DNA from 4 places in the Clostridium neonatale genome. Region 3 is predicted to be linked to each of the others. Evidence: riboswitches for the same ligand, from Rfam matches in the RefSeq annotation. Region 3 holds a riboswitch; each other region holds the start of a gene.

The links. A riboswitch is a leader RNA that binds a small molecule or an ion and turns the genes downstream of it on or off. The one in region 3 is predicted to bind S-adenosylmethionine.
Region 1: another riboswitch for S-adenosylmethionine. It lies ahead of CNEONATNEC86_RS05815 (O-acetylhomoserine aminocarboxypropyltransferase/cysteine synthase family protein); the one in region 3 lies ahead of CNEONATNEC86_RS11930 (pyridoxal phosphate-dependent aminotransferase).
Region 2: another riboswitch for S-adenosylmethionine. It lies ahead of metK (methionine adenosyltransferase); the one in region 3 lies ahead of CNEONATNEC86_RS11930 (pyridoxal phosphate-dependent aminotransferase).
Region 4: another riboswitch for S-adenosylmethionine. It lies ahead of CNEONATNEC86_RS08110 (vitamin B12 dependent-methionine synthase activation domain-containing protein); the one in region 3 lies ahead of CNEONATNEC86_RS11930 (pyridoxal phosphate-dependent aminotransferase).

Annotation. Positions count from the first base shown of each region.
Region 1 covers NZ_UICR01000001.1:1,288,424-1,292,643, reverse strand. Annotated here, with positions in the region: gene CNEONATNEC86_RS05815 (O-acetylhomoserine aminocarboxypropyltransferase/cysteine synthase family protein) at 271-1,569, opposite strand; SAM riboswitch class I at 1,806-1,922, opposite strand; gene CNEONATNEC86_RS05810 (multicopper oxidase family protein) at 2,139-3,743, shown strand; gene CNEONATNEC86_RS05805 (Nramp family divalent metal transporter) at 3,902-4,220, opposite strand, start outside.
Region 2 covers NZ_UICR01000001.1:576,210-580,429, forward strand. Annotated here, with positions in the region: gene mreB (rod shape-determining protein MreB) at 1-130, shown strand, start outside; gene yyaC (spore protease YyaC) at 214-762, opposite strand; gene CNEONATNEC86_RS02770 (hypothetical protein) at 864-1,274, shown strand; tRNA gene CNEONATNEC86_RS02775 (tRNA-Tyr) at 1,420-1,504, shown strand; tRNA gene CNEONATNEC86_RS02780 (tRNA-Val) at 1,511-1,586, shown strand; tRNA gene CNEONATNEC86_RS02785 (tRNA-Thr) at 1,605-1,679, shown strand; tRNA gene CNEONATNEC86_RS02790 (tRNA-Tyr) at 1,685-1,769, shown strand; tRNA gene CNEONATNEC86_RS02795 (tRNA-Thr) at 1,813-1,887, shown strand; tRNA gene CNEONATNEC86_RS02800 (tRNA-Tyr) at 1,893-1,977, shown strand; SAM riboswitch class I at 2,164-2,265, shown strand; gene metK (methionine adenosyltransferase) at 2,430-3,605, shown strand; gene recD2 (SF1B family DNA helicase RecD2) at 3,872-4,220, shown strand, end outside.
Region 3 covers NZ_UICR01000002.1:74,804-79,023, reverse strand. Annotated here, with positions in the region: gene leuA (2-isopropylmalate synthase) at 1-1,081, shown strand, start outside; SAM riboswitch class I at 1,757-1,877, shown strand; gene CNEONATNEC86_RS11930 (pyridoxal phosphate-dependent aminotransferase) at 1,977-3,140, shown strand; gene CNEONATNEC86_RS11925 (MetQ/NlpA family ABC transporter substrate-binding protein) at 3,363-4,217, shown strand.
Region 4 covers NZ_UICR01000001.1:1,770,015-1,774,234, reverse strand. Annotated here, with positions in the region: gene CNEONATNEC86_RS08115 (homocysteine S-methyltransferase family protein) at 1-1,086, opposite strand, end outside; gene CNEONATNEC86_RS08110 (vitamin B12 dependent-methionine synthase activation domain-containing protein) at 1,076-1,759, opposite strand; SAM riboswitch class I at 1,915-2,023, opposite strand; gene CNEONATNEC86_RS08105 (MraY family glycosyltransferase) at 2,112-3,062, opposite strand; gene CNEONATNEC86_RS08100 (5'-nucleotidase C-terminal domain-containing protein) at 3,308-4,220, opposite strand, start outside.

The DNA of each region.
Region 1 (4,220 bases), on a different contig from region 3:
AGCATAAATTATAACAAAAATAAATTAGGTATCTATGGTTTTAGAGAAAACAAAGAAATTCAATATATGAATATGCGTAGTATTGTATTGGAAATTTCAGCTTTTAAATTCTTTGGCAGAGGCTGTTCCAAAATTGTTTGTCCGAAAACCTGCTTTTTGGAGCAAACATTTTTGGGCGCAGCCTCTGCCATTAGAATTTTTAGCTGGAATTTCCCTACAATCGAGCATATCATATATTGAATTTCGGTTATTTCTCACTAAACTCTGATTCTACACAATATCTTTATTAAACGCTTGTTCTAAATCATAAATTATATCATCAATATGTTCTGTTCCAATTGATAATCTTATTGTGTTTGGTTTAATTCCACTTTCTCTTAATTCTTCTTCGTTCATTTGTGAATGTGTAGTACTTGCTGGATGAATTACAAGAGATTTAACATCTGCAACATTAGCAAGTAATGAGAAGATCTCCAATTTATCAATAAATTCTTGAGCTTCTTTTACACCACCTTTAATTTCAAAAGTGAAGATTGAACCTGCTCCATTTGGGAAATATTCTTTATATAATTTATTATATTTACTATCTTCTAATGCTGGATGATTAACACTTTCAACTTGTGGATGATCTTTTAAGAATTCTACAACTTTTAATGTATTTTCAACATGCCTTTCAACTCTTAACGATAGTGTTTCTAACCCCTGTAATAATAAGAATGCATTAAATGGGCTTATGCATGCACCTGTATCTCTTAATATAATTGCTCTTATTCTAGTTACATATGCTGCTGCACCTACAGCTTCTGCAAATTTTATTCCATGATAGCTTGGATCTGCTTCTGTTAATTGTGGGAATTTTCCTGATCCAATCCAGTCAAACTTTCCTGAATCTACAATTACTCCACCTAATGATGTTCCATGTCCACCAATAAATTTAGTTGCTGAATGAACAACAATATCTGCACCGTGTTCTATTGGTCTGAAAAGATATGGTGTTGCAAATGTATTATCAACAATTAATGGTATTTTATGTTTATGTGCAATTTCTGCTACTGCATCCACATCTATAAGACTTGAATTTGGATTTCCTAGTGTTTCTATGAATATTGCTTTTGTATTATCTTGTATAGCTTTTTCAAAGTTTTCTACTTCATCTGCGTCTACAAAAGTTGTTGTTACTCCATAGTCTGGAAGTGTATGTGCTAATAAATTATAAGATCCTCCATATATGGTTTTAGCTGCAACTACATGATCCCCTGCCTTTGTTATATTTTGAATTGCATAAGTTATTGCGGCTGCCCCTGATGCCACTGCAAGTCCTGCAACTCCTCCTTCAAGTGCTGCTACTCTGCTTTCAAATACATCTTGTGTTGAATTAGTTAATCTTCCATATATATTTCCAGCATCAGCTAGTCCAAATCTTGCTGCTGCATGTGCACTATTTTTAAATACATATGATGTTGTTTGATATATTGGTACTGCTCTTGAATCTGTTGCTGGATCTGGACTTTCCTGTCCTACATGAAGTTGTAATGTTTCAAATTTTAATTTTCTTTCTTCTCTACTCATTGATATAACCCCCGTTTTAATAATATATTTTAAACCACATAAATATGATTTAATTACTATGATTTATTACAATAAAGATATCCATTTAAAAGTTAATTACTATCTACTACATTTAAATTTTATAGAATTAAAAACTTTATCTTCCATGGTCTTTTGGAAAACTAAGCTGATCTTTATTGCATAATAAAAAGCTACTTTCAAAGATAAGAAAGTAGCATAAATTCTATTATTATACAATCTTATCTCTCAGATAAAAATATCTGCAGGATTTAGCACCTTAAACTATACTAATGATATATAATTCAGGTTGCCAGACTTCATAGGGCCAGTCCCTCAGTCTTTCTTGATAAAATAATTAAATATTCGATTAAAGTATTCTTATTGAATTACTATGATATGAGTATATATTCTTTATTCATATATGTCAATACTTTTTTCTATATTATTCATTTTTTTTACTCATTATATATATTTTATAAAAACACAATATTATATGTTACTACATATAATATATTAAAAGTAAATTAACAATTAAGCAAAAGATAATTTTTTAAAGGATGTGTTAATCATTGAATAAAGATGATAAACTCACTACAAATTCTCAAGTGGATCCATCTGATCCTTCAACTATTACCCCATTTGTTGATCCACTTCCAGTACCATCTATAGCTAAACCAATTAATTCATGTAATTGTTCAGATTCAGAAGAACCATATTATAAAATCGTTATGAAAGAAGCATATCATAAATTTCATAGATCATTCCCACCAACTAAAATGTGGACATATAATGGAATATTTCCTGGACCTACAATAGAAGTTATGAGAGATGTTCCTATTTTAGTTAAATGGATAAATAATCTGCCAGATGAACATCTACTACCAGTTGATCATACCCTCCATGGTACTATGGATACTCCAGATGTAAGAACTGTAGTTCACTTGCATGGTGCTAATGTAAATGATGATAGTGATGGAAATCCTGAAGCATGGTTTACTAAAAATTATGACACTGTAGGTGAAAGGTTCACTAGAGAAGTTTATGAATATACTAATCATCAATTTGGAGGTACTCTCTGGTATCATGATCACACAATAGGAATAACAAGGTTAAATGTATATGCTGGTTTATCAGGATTTTATCTTATAAGAGACAGTTTAGAAGATAGGTTGAATCTTCCAACGGGTAAATATGAAATACCGATGATTATTCAAGATAGAACATTTAACAGAGATGGTTCATTATTCTATCCTGATTCACCACCACAACAAGACCCACCAGCACCTCAACTACCAAAACCATCAATAATACCAATATTTTTCGGAGAAGTAGCAACTGTAAACGGCAAGGTATGGCCATACCTTAATGTTGAACCACGTAAATATAGATTTAGAATATTAAATGCTTCAAACGGTAGAGGTTATACTCTTAGTTTAGATAATGGTGGTACCTTTACTCAAATAGGTACTGAATTAGCCTTATTGCATGAATCTCAAGAAATTGACTCTTTCATATTGGAACCCGCTGAAAGAATTGATTTAATAATAGATTTTTCAAAATATACTGGCAAAGAAATAATTCTAAAAAATTCAGGTGGCGGTATTCCTATGGCTAGCAATAACATCATGAAATTTAAGGTTTGTCTTCCATTAACTAAGCCTGATACAAGTGTTATTCCTGATCAATTACTTCCATATCATAACATTAATCCTTTATTAGCACGTAAGGAAAGAACCTTGCATTTAGATTCTATGCAAGACGATTTTGGCAGAACAATGCACCTAGTAAATGATAGGATGTGGCATGAACCAACTACAGAAAAGCCTGAATTAGACAGTATAGAAATATGGCATTTAGTTAATCATTTTCAATTTCCTCATCCAATTCACGTTCATTTAGTTGATTTTGAGATACTTGGAAGAAAGACTTTTACTGATGACGATTTTGATGAAAATGGAAACTATAAGTTTGATATAGATGCCTTAGAACCACCAGCCGACTTTGAAAATGGCTTAAAAGATACTGCAAGAGCAGAGCCTGGAATGGTCACAACAATTGTTATGCATTTTAAAAAGCTCGGAGATTATGTTTATCATTGTCATATACTTGAGCATGAAGATAATGATATGATGAGACCATTTAAAGTTATCGAGAATTCTGTTCCAGTAGAATAAAACTATAAATTTAAAAAAATAAATGACTGATTGATGTATAACCAATATCAGTCATTTATTATTTTATTTGCATATGAATCTAATTTCTATATTCATCTATTTTTATAATAATAATTCTTAAAATATCACTATTATGCTAATATTCAGTTATATATATTCTATAAATAACTGAATATTAGCATAATATTTAAAAATGTAACTATCAAACCAATAGTCCATAAAATAATATTTTCAATTAAAGTATTTTTATATTCTCCCATAACTTTTTTAGATGAGGTTAAATAAATTTGTGTAAAAATAGTTATTGGTAATTGTACGCTTAATAACATTTGTGAATATAATAAACCATTAAATGGATTGTTAACAAAAAATATTATTATTAAAGCTGAAATAACTGTAATCAATACACCCATTTTTGTATTTCTATCATCTATATCATAAGATTTTTTGAACATTCCAGCAAATATTGATCCTCCT
Region 2 (4,220 bases), on a different contig from region 3:
AACCGGTGTAGCAGTGACAGTTGCAGAAGGGGCAGAAGAATGTGTTGTTAATGGATCAGGAGAAGTATTAGGGTATTTAGATAGATTAGATAGAGAAGTAAATTCACAACAAATAGTTCTTATAGAATAAAACATCGAGAGATTTTCTTTTTATTGAAAATCTCTCGATGCTTTTTATAAAATTAAAAAAGTAATTAAAGCTTAGGTATTAATTCAAATGTCTAGCGAAAGCTTAGGAAATAAATCATTATTTAAATTATAAGCATTAATTAATGATCTAGATATAATCTTTGCCATATCCATAATAAAAGATAATCGGATGCTTCTAGAAAAGAATAAATCAGAATTTTCGCTAGAATCTACAATACCTATTACAGAAGCCATACCTACTTCGGGAAGCTCTTTTCCTACTCCTTTTCCAGGATGAATAGCATAGTCTCTAATGCGAATTTCACCTATATCATCTTGATTTCCAAGACATGCATCTATACCTATGATATTAGCAGTTGGATGAAGTTCTTTTATTTTATTTAAACGTTCATCTATATTTAGTGCGTGGATTGGTTCTGATAATGTCCCGTATACTGGCAATGGAAAGAAATTTTCAGTTAATATTGAACCAACTAATGGACCAAGGCAATCACCTATGCATTTATCAGTGCCAATACAAACAATTATTGTATTAGAATTAATGTATTTTTCTAATTCATGAGATAGCTTGTATGAAAAGCTTTTGGAACTATGGTTATTATCTAAATTCATTAAAGGCATCCCTCCTTATAGAATATGTATATTTAGGAAAATGAAAAAATAGTATATAAAAATAAATAAATGGCAATAAATACTAATGTAAGGAGGAGAAAATGAAAAAAATTATTATATTTATAATATTTACACTTACTTTAATAATGAACATGTCTATAGCATTATTTTGGAATCCAGATATAGATAATAAAAAAGATGATCCAATGCAAAGCACTGAAGTATTTAGTGATACAAGATCTTTGTGCAAAGTTGATGATGTAATTCTGTTAGAAGAACTAGATAATAGTCAATCAAAGGAACTTGATAGTATACTTTCACCATTATCAACATTTGAAATAGAGTTAGTAAAAGAAGAGCTTAATACATGTAGTGAAGATGAAATCATAAAAGCGTTCAGAAAATTAAAAAGGAGATTGCCTGAAAGCGAATATAAAAAAATAGAAGAAATATTAAGTCCGCTTATAGATATTGAAGAACTTAATTCTATACTAAAAAATAAATATGTTTAGTGTATTAAAATGAAGAAATAAAGAGTAAATAGAATATATAGCGATATAATTTATCTAAATAAGCATATATGAGAGTTGAAATATAAGTACTTTGAATATATACTAACTATTGTTGATGTGAACAAAAACACCAACAAAACTTAATGGAGGAATTCCCGAGTGGCCAAAGGGGGCAGACTGTAAATCTGTTGCGTCTCGCTTCGATGGTTCGAATCCATCTTCCTCCACCATTAGATGGGCGCATAGCTCAGCTGGGAGAGCACCTGCCTTACAAGCAGGGGGTCACAGGTTCGAGCCCTGTTGTGCCCACCATCTAAAAAATATAAATATGCTGGCATGGCTCAACGGTAGAGCAGCTGACTTGTAATCAGCAGGTTGTAGGTTCGATTCCTATTGCCAGCTCCAATTGTGGAGGAATTCCCGAGTGGCCAAAGGGGGCAGACTGTAAATCTGTTGCGTCTCGCTTCGATGGTTCGAATCCATCTTCCTCCACCATTTAAACCAAATATTTATATTATAACAATTAAATAAGAAATATGCTGGCATGGCTCAACGGTAGAGCAGCTGACTTGTAATCAGCAGGTTGTAGGTTCGATTCCTATTGCCAGCTCCAATTAAGGAGGAATTCCCGAGTGGCCAAAGGGGGCAGACTGTAAATCTGTTGCGTCTCGCTTCGATGGTTCGAATCCATCTTCCTCCACCAAAACTCAGAATTATTATTCTGAGTTTTTTATTTTATCTTGAAATAAAAGTTGAAAAGTAAATAGTTGTATCAATTTATGCATGAATAGAATATATTATAGATTATATGATATATTATGTTTATTGTATAATATTGACCATAAAAATATTATGTGGTAGAATAAATTACGAAAATAAAATATTGTTACTCTTATCAAGAGAGGTGGAGGGATAGGGCCCAGTGAAACCCGGCAACCTGTTTAATTACAAGGTGCCAATTCCTGTAGAAAGATTTTCTACAAGATAAGAAAGTATTGTGTAATCGCGCTCTTCTTATCGAAGAGTTTTTTTATTGCATATAAAAGGTATTTCTTTTAAGACAGTATAAAAAATATTAAGAAGTGTGAGATTTTTCACTTTTACTCGAATTATTTCATGATTAAAGATAAGGAGTACAAGCGGAAGGAGAAAAATATGAGAAGATTATTTACATCAGAATCAGTTACAGAAGGTCATCCAGATAAAATGTGTGATCAAATTTCAGATGGCGTATTAGACGCAATTTTAGCACAAGATCCAAATGCTAGAGTAGCATGTGAAACATGTACAACAACAGGAATGGTTATGGTAATGGGAGAGATATCAACAAATTGTTATGTTGATATTCCTAAAGTAGTTAGAGAAACTGTTAGAGAAATTGGATATGATAGAGCTAAATACGGATTTGATTGCGATACTTGTTCTGTTATGACAACAATAGATGAACAATCAGCAGATATTGCTATGGGTGTTGATGAAGCTTTAGAATCAAGAAAAGGTGAGAAAGATGAGGTTGAAGCAGTAGGTGCTGGAGACCAAGGAATGATGTTTGGTTTTGCTACAAATGAAACTGATGCATATATGCCGTTACCAATTCATATGGCTCATAGATTATCAAGAAGACTTACTGAAGTAAGGAAAGATGGTACATTAGGCTATTTAAGGCCTGATGGTAAGACACAAGTAACAGTTGAATATGAAGATGAAAAACCAAAGAGAATAGATACAATAGTAATATCTACTCAACATGATGAGCATGTTACATTAGAACAAATAGAAAAGGATCTTAAAGAACATGTTATTAAAGCAGTAGTACCACAAGAATTATTAGATGATAAAACAAGATATTTTATAAATCCAACTGGAAGATTTGTTGTTGGTGGACCACAAGGTGACTCTGGATTAACTGGAAGAAAGATTATAGTAGATACTTATGGTGGATATGGTAGACATGGTGGTGGAGCATTCTCAGGAAAAGATCCAACAAAAGTTGATAGATCTGCTGCTTATGCTGCAAGATGGGTTGCGAAAAACTTAGTGGCTGCTGGATTAGCTGATAAGCTTGAAATACAATTAGCTTACGCTATTGGAGTTGCTAAACCAGTATCAATAACTGTTGATACTTTTGGAACAGGAAAACTATCAGATGATAAAATAGTTGAAATAGTTGAAAAGGTATTTGATTTAAGACCAGGAGCTATAATAAGAGATCTTGATTTAAGAAGACCTATATATAAGCAAACAGCTGCTTATGGCCACTTTGGCAGAACAGATCTTAATCTGCCATGGGAACAATTAAATAAGGTAGAAGAAATCAAAAAATATATTTAGTATTTATAGAAGCAGGAAGTTTTAATTAATTTCCTGCTTTTTTAAAATTTAAAATATGTGACAATCGTTTATAAACATTGACTTAAATTAGAAATATATATTTTGAGAATATGGATATAAAAGAATATAGGATGATATATTCCTGTACTTATATAATAGAAGAGAAGTATTCAATAAATAGTATAAAATTATAAATTAAACTTATGATATAATTAAAATAATATAAAGAGAAGTATAAGTTTAAATCATAGTTTGGAGAGATAGTAGTGGAAGTTCTTAATGGTTTTGTTGAAAATATTGTTTTTAAAAGTGAAGAAACAGGATATGTTGTATGCAGGATTAGAGCTGATAAAAATTTAGTTAGCGCTGTTGGTACAGTACCTTTTATAAAGGAAGGTCAAAATGTAAAGTTAACTGGATACTGGACAGTGCATAAACAATTTGGTAATCAATTTAATATTCAAGACTACGAAGAAATTCTTCCAAACTCAATTGATGGGATTGAAAAATATTTAAGCGCAGGTGTGATTCATGGAATAGGTCCTATAACTGCTAAGAAGATAATAGAAAAGTTTGGAGAAGAAACTTTAGATATAATGGAAAACCATATAGAGA
Region 3 (4,220 bases):
TACTAAAGAAAATAAAATAATTATAAATTTACCATCAACTGTACAGATGGATACGCCAAATGTGTATGCTGATCAAATTGAATGGGTGTCTAAGCATTTTAAAGACAGAGAAAGAATCATATTAAGTGTTCATCCACATAATGATAGAGGTACAGGTGTTGCTGATGCTGAGCTTGCTCTTCTTGCAGGTGCAGATAGAGTAGAGGGAACACTTCTTGGTAATGGAGAAAGAACCGGTAATGTTGATATTTTAACTGTGGCTTATAATATGTTTTCGCATGGAGTAAATCCAGAGCTTAATATTGAAAATATTGATGAAATAGTAGAAGTATATGAAAGATGCGTTAAAATACCTGTACATGTAAGACATCCTTATGCAGGTAACTTAGTATTTACAGCGTTCTCAGGATCTCACCAAGATGCTATAAATAAAGGGATGAAGAAGTATGAAGAAAGACATGATGGAATATGGCAGGTTCCATACTTACCAATAGACCCAAGTGATTTAGGCCGTGAATATGAGGCATTAGTTAGAATTAACAGTCAATCAGGTAAAGGTGGAGTGGCATTTGTAATGGACCATTGCTATGGATTTAAGCTACCTAAGACTATGCAGAAAGAGTTTGCAGATGTTATTCAAAAGATTTCAGAAGGAAAAGGAGAAGTTTCACCTACTGAAGTTATGGATGCATTTACTCGTGAATATCTAGAAAGACAAGATGCTCTAAAGCTTGATAAATGTCAGTTCTTTGATTATTCTGAAACTAATGGGGATAATGATACTAAAGTAAATATGAATGTTGTTTATAATGGACAAGCTAGAAGTATAGAAGGTATAGGTAATGGGCCTATTGATGCATTTAAAAATGCTATAGGAAAAAATATTGATATAGATGTTAAAATAATTGATTATAATGAACATGCTATGAGTACAGGTTCTGAAGCAAAGGCAGCATCTTATGTTTATATGCAAAGAAATGATAATAAAGAAAAAACATTTGGTGTTGGTGTAGATAGTAATATTACAAGAGCATCTATTAAGGCAATGCTAAGTGCAATCAACCGTTTATACAGTAAATAAATTACGAGTGTCAGAGGTTAGTGGATAACAACCGAAATTCAATATATGATATACTCGTATTGTAGGAAAATTGAAGTTAAAAATTCAAAAGACAGAGGTTGTGCCCAAAACTGTTTGCTCCAAAAAACAAGTTTTGGACAAACAATTTTGGAACAGCCTCTGTCTAAGAATTTAATAACTCCAATTTTTAATACAATACTACGTATATTCATATATTGAATTTCTTTGTTTTCTATAAAATCATAAATACTAAGTTTCTTTTGTTCATGCGTGAAAATACAATTCTGGTAATTTATAGAGTCGCTTATTACATAATAAATGCTAGCGATTCGAGCCAAATACAAGATTTAGATTCTCGGCTCATGGGTGTCTTAAATTCAAAAATAAAGCTATAGAATTTTTACATTAATGATTGTTCCAAAATTTTTTGTCTGATTTTAGATGACTCAAACAGTTTTGGGTACAATCATTGATGTTTAAATTATTAGATTCATTATTTGTAACAAGTGAGCACCATATAAGTGCTTTATTTTGATTATTTTACTTTAAACTTAGTATATCTTATATTTATATTATGGAATAAATAAGTTAATATTATAAATTTATCTAAAGAATATATTGACATTTTAAGAAAATAAATATATACTAAATTCATCAACTAACAATTGAATATATAACTTATCAAGAGTGGTGGAGGGACTGGCCCTATGAAGCCCAGCAACCGATATATTAGTTCATTTACTATATATAATGGTGCTAATTCCTGCAGTTATTTTTTATAACTGATAGATAAGAGGATGAATTTTATGGTGATTATTACGCTAGAGTTTATTCTCTGGCGTTTTATTTTTATTTAATTCTTAGTAACTTGATAGTATTAGAAGGGGGCATATATATGGCAAAATTAAGTGGAAGATTAGATGGATTTACAGAATCAGTCATTAGAGCTATGACAAGAGTTTCTGAAGAATGTGGTGCTATAAACTTATCGCAAGGATTTCCGGATTTTGATCCACCAAAAGAAATAACAGATAGATTAAAAGAAGTGGCAGATGAAGGACCGCATCAATATTCAATAACATGGGGAGCACAAAATTTTAGAGAAAAGCTTGCAGCTAAGCAAGAAAAGTTTATGGGAATTCATATTGATCCTAAAGAAAATATAGTAGTTACATGTGGAAGTACAGAAGCAATGATGGCTGCAATGATGAGTGTTTGTAATGTAGATGATAAAGTAATTGTATTTTCACCATTTTATGAAAACTATACAGCAGATACAGTTCTTTCAGGTTCTGAGCCAATATATGTTGAGCTTAAACCACCAACTTTTACATTTGATAAAGATGAATTAAGACATGCATTTGAGCAAAATCCAAAAGCACTTGTTCTTTGTAATCCATCAAATCCAACAGGAAAGGTATTTACAAGGGAAGAACTTCAGTACATTGCAGATCTTGCCATAGAGTTTGATACTTTTGTAATAACAGATGAAGTGTATGAACATTTGGTATATCCTCCATATAAACATACTTACATAGCTTCATTTCCTGGAATGTTTGAAAGAACAATATCATGTAGTTCATTATCAAAGACATACTCAATTACTGGATGGCGACTTGGATATATAATTGCAAGCAAAGAAGTGATAGAACAATGTAAGAAGGTTCATGACTTCTTAACAGTTGGAGCAGCAGCGCCACTTCAGGAAGCAGCTGTTAAAGGACTAGAATTTGGACAAGATTATTATGATGGATTAACAGATCTATATGATAAGAAAAGAAAATTCTTTTTAGAAGGTTTAGATAAAATAGGATTAAAGTATTTTGAACCACAAGGTGCTTATTACGTTATGGTTGATATATCAGAATTTGGATATGAAGATGACTATGAATTCTGTATATGGCTTGCAAGAACAATAGGAGTTGCAGCAGTTCCAGGATCAAGTTTCTTTAGAGGCAATGTTAATAATTATATAAGACTACATTTTGCCAAAACAGAAGCAACTCTTAGAGAAGCACTTAAAAGATTAGAGAATTTAAAAAATTATATGAAAAAGTAAATTAATATATAAATGTAGGTGTAATTTAAATTAAGATTCTGATAAATAAAATATAACAATATATTGTGATTTCAAGAAAAGGTAAAGAATAAAAGAAAGTACATTGAAATCACAATATATAAATAAAAAATCAAAATAAATATGACTAATTATATAAGAATTATTATAATTAAAAAATAAAAAGCAATAATAATTTAGTGAAGATTATAGGGAGAATAAAATATGAAAATTTTAAAAAAATTAGGAGCATTATCATTAATAACAGCAGTAGGCATTAGTTTAATTGCATGCGGAGGAGCAAAGGATAAAAGTACAGAGAGTAATAACCAAGCTTCAAGTGGAAGTTCAAAGGATATTATTGTAGGTGTTTGCCCTGGTCCTTATGGAGATATGATTAAGGAAGTGTTTACACCATTACTTGAAAAAAAGGGATATAAAATCACAGTAAAGGAATTTAGTGATTATATTCAACCAGATCAAGCTTTAAATAATGGAGAAATTCAAGCAAACTTAATGCAGCATACAGAATACTTAAAGAAATTTAGCGCTGATAATAATTTAGATATTTCAGCTGTTAAAACTGTACCAACACTTGGAATGGGTATGTTCTCACAAAAATATGATTCAATTGACAAAATTCCAGATGGTGCAAAAATAGCTATTCCAAATGATGCATCAAATCTTGCAAGAGCATTAAACGTGTTGAGTGCTAATGGATTAATTAAGTTAAAAGATAATGTTGATGCAACAAAAGCAAGTACACTTGATATTGCAGAAAATACTAAAAATATTGAGTTCGTTGAAGTTGAAGGTGCTCAACTTGCAAGAAGTTTAGATAGTGTAGATGCTGCACTTGTTCCGGGAAATTATGCATTTGCATCAGGTTTTGATTATAGCAAAGCATTAGCTGTAGAGCCATTAACAGAAAATTATAAAAATGTAGTAGCAGTTAGAACAGAAGATTTAGATAAAGAACTAGGAAAAGATCTTTTAGAAGTAATAGAATCAGATGATTTTAAAACAGCAATAGAAAACAGTAAGTTTAAAGACTTTTCTAAACCAGAATGGTGGAAATAATAT
Region 4 (4,220 bases), on a different contig from region 3:
TGGTAATCCAACATTAACATCTAGAATATGTGCACCACCTTCAACCTGTGCAACAGCTGTATTTAAAATATAATCTAAATCATCATTAATGAGTGCTTGTTTAAATAACTTCTTTCCTGTCGGATTTATTCTTTCCCCAACAATTCTAATTCTATCTATACGAACTACTTTTGATGGTGTACAAACTGCCGAATAATAGTTTATTTCTTTATTTTTTAATTCTATATTTCTAGTTCTAATACATAATTCTCTTATATATTCTGGAGTAGTTCCACAACATCCTCCAATGATTCTTACTCCTTTATCAACAAAACCACATAAAGTTTCAGCAAACTCTTCCTTGGTTACATCATATTTAGTTTCATTGCCTATTGATAATGTAGGAAGTCCTGCATTTGGCTGAACCATTACTGGAATATTAGATAAGCTACATATTTCTTCAATAACAGGTTTAAGCTGCTTAGGTCCAAGTGAACAGTTTACACCAAGAGCATCTACCCCTAATCCTTCAAGTACCAATACCATTGATTCGGGTGAACATCCTGTAAATGTTCTTCCATTTTCCTCAAAAGTCATAGTTGCAAATATAGGTAAATCACTATTTTCCTTTGCAGCAAGTATAGCTGCTTTAAGCTCATAAAGGTCTGTCATAGTTTCTAAAAGTATTATATCTACTCCACATTTTACCCCCTCAACTATTTGCCTTTTGAATATTTCATAGGCTCTATCAAAGCTTAATGTTCCCATAGGCTCCAATAATTCTCCTATTGGTCCTATATCTAAAGCTATATAGGCAGCACTATTCCCTTTAGCTTTTTTTGCAATATTAACTGCTGCACTTACTGCTTCTTCTACTTCCATATTACAAAGTTTAAGTTTTAGTTCATTTGCACCAAATGTATTAGTAGTTATTACATTTGCACCATTTTCTATATATTCTCTATGTATATCTTCTATTATAGATGGTGATGTTATATTTAAAAGTTCAGGATTCTCACCTAACTTTAATCCCTTTTTTTGAAGCATTGTTCCCATAGCCCCATCAAATATTAAAATATTATTTTTTATAAATTCTTTAAGCCCCACAACTTTCGCCCTCTCTTCTAAAACTACAGTTTTCATAATTACTACATTCTTTGCAGCTCTTTTTTTTCTTACTAACTCCTTTTTCAATAATGCCAATTATCGCTGTTACAGATTTTCTTGGAAACAATAGGTTGTTTTCTGATGCTATAAGTCCTATTCTTTTTTGAGCATCCAATGTTCTTAAAAAACTATTTTGCACATCTAATGGTAAATCACCATATCCAGGACTATATCTAAAAGTTATATCCATATTATCATTTTCTGCTTTTTTTCTTACTTCCTCTTCAACTATGTCGCACACTTCTTCAACTGCTGTTGTAGCACAAGAATCTAGTATTAAAGCTTTAGTTAAATTAGTTTTCTCATATAATCTAGTCTTTCTTTCAATATCATTTCCAATTGTTACTGCCATAAGTACACATTTGTTTGAATTAAAAAGATGATTTTTTATATCTTTTCCTGTTAATTGTAGATTAGTACCTAATATTTCTACACCTTCGTCTATAATTTTAATATCTTTGTATTCATATATTACTCTTGGAGTTATTATTTCTTTAACTTCCTTTATGCATTCATCGATAGTATTCATTATCTTTTCATCTATAATTTGGTCTTTATACCCGAGATATCTTAATACTTCTTCTTTATTTATACTAATATTAAATTCATTCATATTATTCCCCATAAACATTTAAATTTTATTTTATAATAATTAATAAAAACTTTCTACGCTTTTACTACTCATTTCAAATTCCTCCTAATACTATTCCATAATTATATAAAAAAAAGTCTAAAGGCATTCCTCTAGACTTAACTTTCTATTAAAATACCTTATCTATCAGTTTAATACTGCAGGATTTAGCACCACATATAGTATATGAACCATATTGGTTGCTGGGTTTCATTGGGCCAGTCCCTCCACCTCTCTTGATAAGTTAATATTCATTTTTTAATAATTATATACTATCTGCTTAAATTTGTAAAGTTAGTATTTAAACATTTTACCAGTATATTGTATAACAAGTTTATTGTTTAAATAATAACAAAAAAATAGAAATTGAGCTACAAAGTATACTTACTATCATTATATACTTAACAACCTGCTTAGGAGTAAAACCTTTCGCTTCTAGTCTAAAATGTATTTGACTTCTATCTGCTTGATATACAGGTTTACCTTCTGAAAATCTTTTAAAAATAACAAATAAATTATCAAATATAGGTACTGCAAGTGCAAATATTGGGATAAAAAGACTCATTACCGTAGCAGATTTAAAAGCTCCATCTAATGCAGTTATACTTAATAAAAATCCTAAAAGATTAGCTCCGGAATCTCCCATAAATACTTTTGCCGGATATTTATTATAATATAAAAATCCTGCAATACTTCCAACTAATCCAATAGAAATTAGAGCCGAAACATTCCGCCCTAATATTATTGCTGCCACAAAAAATGTAATAGATGATATTAAAGATATACCACCAGCTAATCCATCCATACCATCAGACCAGTTTATAACAGTAGTTACTCCAAAAATCCATGTTATTGTTAATATAAACTGTAACGTCGGATTTAATAGTATGAATTCTGATGTAAATGGATTTGTAAAGCCTTTAAAAATTATACCAGCTTTAAACACAAGAATAGCTGATAAAAGCTGAATTATTAATCTTGGCAAAATAGGAAACTCTTTTCCCTTAGTCTTATAATAATCATCAACAAGTCCTATTAATACTATAAATGTAGCACCAATAAATATCATTATTTGCTGCTTTGCTTCATCTCCTACAAATAATAAATATGAAACAAAGAATCCTATGTATAGTGCTATTCCTCCACATAAAGGAGTTGGTGATTTATGTTTTTTTCTCTTATTAGGTTTATCTGTAAATCCAATCTTTTCAGATAATTTCATAAGAAGTGGCATTATGGCAAATGACACTATAAATGCAACCACCATTGCTATTATGTAATTCATTGTATCTACTCCTTAGTAAAATTATATATAAATACTTATTATATATAAATACTTATTATATATCCATTTTAATTACCTATTAGATTATACTATTAAAGGGACTTATTATCAATTACAAAATTATTAAGCTTTATCCTTTTACATGGTAAATTATATTATAAAAAACAAGATGAGTATTCAAAAATTAAAATATTATTTTTAAACACTCTCTGTTCATCAACTTATTTATACTATTTAACCATATATCATGTTAGTAATTTAATTTTTTCTCCTGAATAAATTAAATTAGGATTCTTCAAATTATTATATTTTGCAATTTCTTGCCATGTCTTATTATTTTCACTTGCTATTTTAGTTAGATTATCACCAGATTTCACTACATATACAATTTCCTTTGAAGTAGTAGCGATAACTTTAACATTACTTTCAGTTTTCACAACTTCATATTGTTCATTTTCTCTATTTTTTAAGCTTTCATTTGAAGCTATAGAGTTTCCTTTAACCTGTATTCTTCCACTAACTTCACAGCCTTTTGTTCCATTATTGTTTAAATAGTTTGCAAATATTTCTTCATATGTTCCAAATTCAGCCACTACCTTAGTTTTAAATACGCCATAGCCATCTCCACCTTCTGATAAGAAATCATTTATGGCTACTGTGTATTCTTTAGTGCCATCAATTAAGTTATTATTTACCTTCACATCATATACTCTGCTGCCAACAGGTTTAGATTGATCAAAGACAAATGTTATTCCACTTACTTGTAAGAAACCTCCTTGTGTTTCTGGGTATCCACTTACAGATACTTCTAACGCTTTCTTTACATCTCTTCCATTTAGTTTTATAACCTGAATTGTATTTCCAAATGGAAATAATTCTGCTATTTTACCTTTTGTAACACGACCTGCTGGTATAGACGTTCTTATATTACCTCCATTTACAAATGCTATATCTGATTTAGTTTCTGCTCTTATTGCATCCGCTGATAAATTTCCAAGATTAGTTTCTTTTCTTCTAACATTTTCTCTTTCACCATCAAGATCTATATTTGAATTTGCTACAACTTCTGAGAATACAATATCATTTTTTGCTTTAATTTCATTTATTAAAGAACTAACATCTTTATCTTCTTCTAAACTTGCATAATCAGATGCTTTC